One region of the Pseudomonas sp. PDM24 genome, then DNA from elsewhere that is predicted to be linked to it. Evidence: riboswitches for the same ligand, from Rfam matches in the RefSeq annotation. Region 1 holds a riboswitch; the other holds the start of a gene.
What was found. Region 1 has a riboswitch for cobalamin ahead of KW837_RS12105 (CbtB domain-containing protein). Riboswitches for the same ligand answer to the same signal wherever they lie in the genome.

Region 1 (2,385 bases):
AGGATTATCGGAGATTTTACGCGGCACTGGCCAATGCGAGGGTAGCCTGGGCGTATTTTTGTCGTGGAATCAGCAACTTTGCCGGTGCCTGAGCCAATTGTTCGGCCAGTGCCAGCGCGGCACTTTCCGCTACGCCGTAACAGCCGGTGCGTTCGAACGCGATGTCCGAGTGGTGGCTGAGTTGCGGTTCATAACCGGCCAATTGTTCGCTGCTGAAATACATCAACGGCAATGCCAGTTGTTCGGCCAGTTCGATCAGGGCGGGTTCTTCGCGCTTCAGGTCGATGCTGGCCAAGGCCTTGATCTCACGAAGCTCGATTTGATGGGCCTGTAATGCCTGATCAAGCAGCGCCCGCAGCGTGCTGACGGGGCAGCCGCGCTGGCAGCCCAGGCCGACCACCAGGGTCGGCGCTGCGCTTACGTCAGTCATGCGCAGTATTGGCCATCGCTTTTGCGGCGGAACAACCAGGCGCTGATCAGGCCCAGGGCCAGCCAGAACGCCATGTTGGTCAGCTGCGAAGCGATTTTGAACTGCGCTTCCAGGGCTTGCGGCGCGAGCATCGAATGGACTTCCGGTTGCGGCGCGCCAATCACATGAGGCACGGCCAGGATTGCCACACCAAGGATCTTCATCAGCCAGTGGCGGCTGAATGCGATCAGCGCGATGCCGACTGCTGTGGATGCGGCGGTGCCAATCCACCAGATCTGCCGTTGCGCCAGATCCGCCGCGGCAGTACCCGGCAGTTCAGGTGGCAGGCCGAGGGTGGGCGCCAGCACGAACGTCGCATAACCGGCCAGACCCCAGAGCAAGCCCTGAGAGGTACGGCGTGGAGCGCGCAAGGTGTAGAGGCCCGCGAGCATCAGGGCGAAACCGACCGCCACCACCAGATTGCCGCCGGTGGTCGACAGCACGCGCTGCCAGCCGTCTTCCGGCTCCCAGGCTTCGGCATCGTGGGTGTGAGCGGTGACAGCTCCCGCGGCGTGCTCGTGGATTTCAACCGCGGCAGGCTCGGATTTTTCGTAGGTCTCGGCCTGCAGAATCAGCGGAGCCACCCAGAAGCTTTGCAGCAGGGTCAGCAGCAGGGCGGCCAGCAGCCCGGTGAAACCTGCGGTTTGCGCAATACGCTTGATCATGTCAGCAGGTCTCAATGGCACGGGAATGCGGCGCTGTGACGGGTATCGTGCGCGGCGTTGTGTACCGCTTCGATGTGCGAGAAACCGGCGAAATACACAAGGCTGGCGCCAAGAATCGACGCACAACAAGCGGCGGTCAGGCGTTGGCTCAGGGTAGTGGTGGTGCTGATCGTGCTCTTTTTATCGGTGTTGCTGGCGGTGCTGCTGATGATCGACATGGCGCTTCCCTCTGGTCTGTCAGCGGGTGAATAGAGCGCATGAAAACCTCCGTACGCCGTGGCACGCAGAGATTTCGAACAGCGCCCGCCCACCGCGGGTTTGTTATTCAGTGAACGTAAAAGTCACTTTGTGTTGCGGGCCGGTCTCCGGGCTCGCGAGGGGCAGGGCTTGTGCCCAAACCTGCAAGCATCACCTTCCCATGCCGTATGACGGGCACAGTGGATTTGACGCTTCACTCGCTTACCGTTGCGGGGGCAGCACCGGACTGACATGGCTTTAGAGTAAAGCACATGATTCACCGGTTTCCCGTTTCACCCTGTGAAGGGCACCCGTAACAAGGCGTGTAGGAGAGCATGGGCGGGGGTTGGGCGTCAATTGGCATGGGTTCTCACTTGGATACCGAGTCGCTCCTTTCGCGAGCAAGCCCGCTCCCACAGGGGAACGCATTTCAAATGTGGGAGCGGGCTTGCTCGCGAAGGCGTCGGCTCAGGCGCCACAGAACTCAGGTGGACATTGACCCGCCCCCACACGATGCGTAGCCTTGCGCTTTCGAGGTTCTTCGGCGTCTGCCGAAGCTAAGAAGGGAACGCGGTCGATGCCGCGGCTGCCCCCGCAACTGTGAACGGTGATGTTCGCTGCCACGCCACTGCAAACCCTGATCTATCAGGTTCGCGGGAAGGCGCAGCAAACGCCAGTCGAACGATTGGCACACCGTCAGCCAGGAGACCTGCCTCGATACAGATTCTCACTACAACCGGGCGGGGTGATCCGGTGGCGGAACTCTTGCGCGCGTGCATCCGCCGCTGCGATTGTCGTCCCGTATGCCCGCCACCTTGCCAAAGGGCATCCGATGAAAACACTGGCCAAACTCCCCGTCACCATCGTTACCGGCTTCCTCGGCTCGGGCAAAACCACCTTGCTGCGCCACATGCTCGACAACGCCCAGGGCCGTCGCATCGCGGTGATCGTCAACGAGTTCGGCGAGCTGGGCATCGACGGTGAAATCCTCAAACAGTGCTCGATCGGCTGCAC
Region 2 (2,385 bases), on a different contig from region 1:
AGGTCTGTGCCATGGCGGTGCCGTCGATCACGCCGAGCACCGGCACACCGAAGTGCCGCGCCAGATCGGCGCTGGACGGCGTACCGTCGAATAGCCCCATGACGCCTTCGATGAGGATCAGATCGGCTTCGCCAGCGGCCTCCCACAATAGACGCCGACTTTCTTGCTCGCCGACCATCCACATGTCGAGTTGATAAACCGGTGCACCGCTGGCGCGCTCGAGAATCATCGGGTCGAGAAAGTCCGGGCCGCATTTGAACACACGAACCTTGCGCCCCTGATTGCGATGCAAACGGGCGAGCGCGGCGGTGACGGTGGTCTTGCCCTGACCGGAGGCCGGTGCGGCGATCAGTACCGCCGGGCATTGACGATGGCTATTCATAAAGTGCAGTTCACAACTCGACGCCTTTTTGCGCTTTGATTCCGGCCTGGAAGGCGTGCTTGATCATGCCCATTTCAGTGACAGTGTCGGCCAGCTCGATCATCTCAGGCTTGACGCCGCGACCGGTGACCACCACGTGCTGCATCGGCGGTCGCGCCTGCAAGTCGCTGAGCACCTGATCGAGATCGAGGTAGCCGTGCTTGAGGGCGATGTTCAACTCATCGAGCACCACCAGACCGATGGCCGGATCACGCAGCAATTCGCGGGACACTGCCCAGGCGGCTTCGGCGGCGGCGATGTCGCGCTGACGGTCCTGGGTTTCCCAGGTAAAGCCCTCGCCCATTACATGAAAACGCACCTGTTCCGGGAAGCGCCGAAAAAATAGCTCCTCGCCAGTGCTGGTGCGCCCCTTGATGAACTGCACCACGCCGCACTGCATGCCGTGGCCCATGGACCGCGCAAGCATGCCGAACGCCGAACTGCTTTTGCCTTTGCCGTTACCGGAAAGCACCAGCAGCAAACCGCATTCATTCGGCGAGTTGGCGATGCGTTCGTCGATCACCGCTTTTTTTCGCAGCATGCGCGCCAGATGGCGTTCGTCACGATCGGGAGTATCAGTCATGGGGGAGCTCTCCGTTGAGGCTGGATAACGGCGGGCAGGCACAAGAATAGACGGCAAGAAGCCTGGCATCGCCCACCGTGATGCCGTTGGATGAATCAGGCCGGTCTCCGGGCTCATGAGCGGCTTGCGCCTGACTGCGCGCCTTCCCATGTCGACAGTCGACACAGTGGCTAGGGCCTGATGACAGGCCCTCGCGCAGCTTTTACTCATTTACCGTTGCGGGGGCAGCGCCGGGATCGTGATCATTCTTCGCTGGAAGAAATTCATTCACCGGCTTCCCTGTTTCACTCTGTCGACCAAGGTCACAGAGCACCTGAAACAAGCCGCGAAGGTTAGAGGGTTGGGGGTGGAGCGTCAATTAAAGCCGGGGCGCCGCTGAGCGAATAACTGCCGTCGATCAATTAACTGACGCCAATCTTGTGCCACACTGTCAGCAGTGATATCAAAGAGCCACAACCTGACAACACAATAACAAGGGTGAGCCACATGCAAGGCATGATCATCAGCAATCCGAAGCTGGAATTCCTGCGCCCGGTGCTGGAACGCTGGTTTGACTGTATCGACCGCTACAACGCCGTGCGCGGCGATAACGATACACCTTACTGGTACGACGAAAACGCCAACCTCGGTCTGCTCTGCGCCGCGGCCTGGATGGCAGAAATGGTCACGCTGGCACAGACGTCGACCCGCAAACAGATCGAAGAAGGCGAACGCAACGCCCGCGCCGATCTGTTTATCGCCAGCAGCGAAGAGCGCGCGTATCTCCAGGCCACCCAGCGCTGGCCACGGGTCAATAGCCTGAACCTGACGCAGGCACTGGCGGACATCACCAGTGACGCGAAGCGAATCAGCTACGCCAGCGATCTGAAACTCGGCTGTCTGTTTGTCGCACCACAAAAAGCCCAACACAGCGCCACCCCGGAAGAACTCCAGGACATGGTCGACGACCTGCAAAAGGAACACACCTGCGCCGTGGCCTGGTATTTCCCTTACGCCTACCGCAAGTTGCGCAATGAAGCCGGCAACTACCATCCAGGCATCGCTGTTCTGCTCAAGGAAGCCCGCGGCTGACCGGTTGAACCATCGACCGTCTACGCTTCTCTATGATTACGTCAATGCATTCATAGGGAAGATCAGTAATGCGCAAACCCCAGCTCGTTTTCATCATCGCGCTCGCCGGAGGGCTCGCCGCCTGTGGTGAAACCTCCAGCCTGCAAGTCTCGGATGGCACAGGCCCCTCGCCCAAGCTGCCAGAACCGAATAAAACCCTGATCCCGACGGTGAACATCGCCCCGGCGATCGGCTGGCCTGAAGGCAAGAAACCTGTCGCCGCCACCGGGACTCAAGTGGCGGCGTTTGCCGAAGGCCTCGATCATCCGCG

Region 2: another riboswitch for cobalamin. It lies ahead of cobO (cob(I)yrinic acid a,c-diamide adenosyltransferase); the one in region 1 lies ahead of KW837_RS12105 (CbtB domain-containing protein).

What each region holds. Positions count from the first base shown of each region.
Region 1 covers NZ_JAHUWR010000003.1:89,503-91,887, reverse strand. Annotated here, with positions in the region: gene KW837_RS12115 (cobalamin biosynthesis protein) at 17-430, opposite strand; gene KW837_RS12110 (CbtA family protein) at 427-1,134, opposite strand; gene KW837_RS12105 (CbtB domain-containing protein) at 1,146-1,352, opposite strand; cobalamin riboswitch at 1,473-1,701, opposite strand; cobalamin riboswitch at 1,889-2,103, shown strand; gene cobW (cobalamin biosynthesis protein CobW) at 2,204-2,385, shown strand, end outside.
Region 2 covers NZ_JAHUWR010000001.1:241,427-243,811, reverse strand. Annotated here, with positions in the region: gene KW837_RS01150 (cobyrinate a,c-diamide synthase) at 1-382, opposite strand, end outside; gene cobO (cob(I)yrinic acid a,c-diamide adenosyltransferase) at 393-1,004, opposite strand; cobalamin riboswitch at 1,085-1,336, opposite strand; gene KW837_RS01140 (hypothetical protein) at 1,491-2,075, shown strand; gene KW837_RS01135 (sorbosone dehydrogenase family protein) at 2,144-2,385, shown strand, end outside.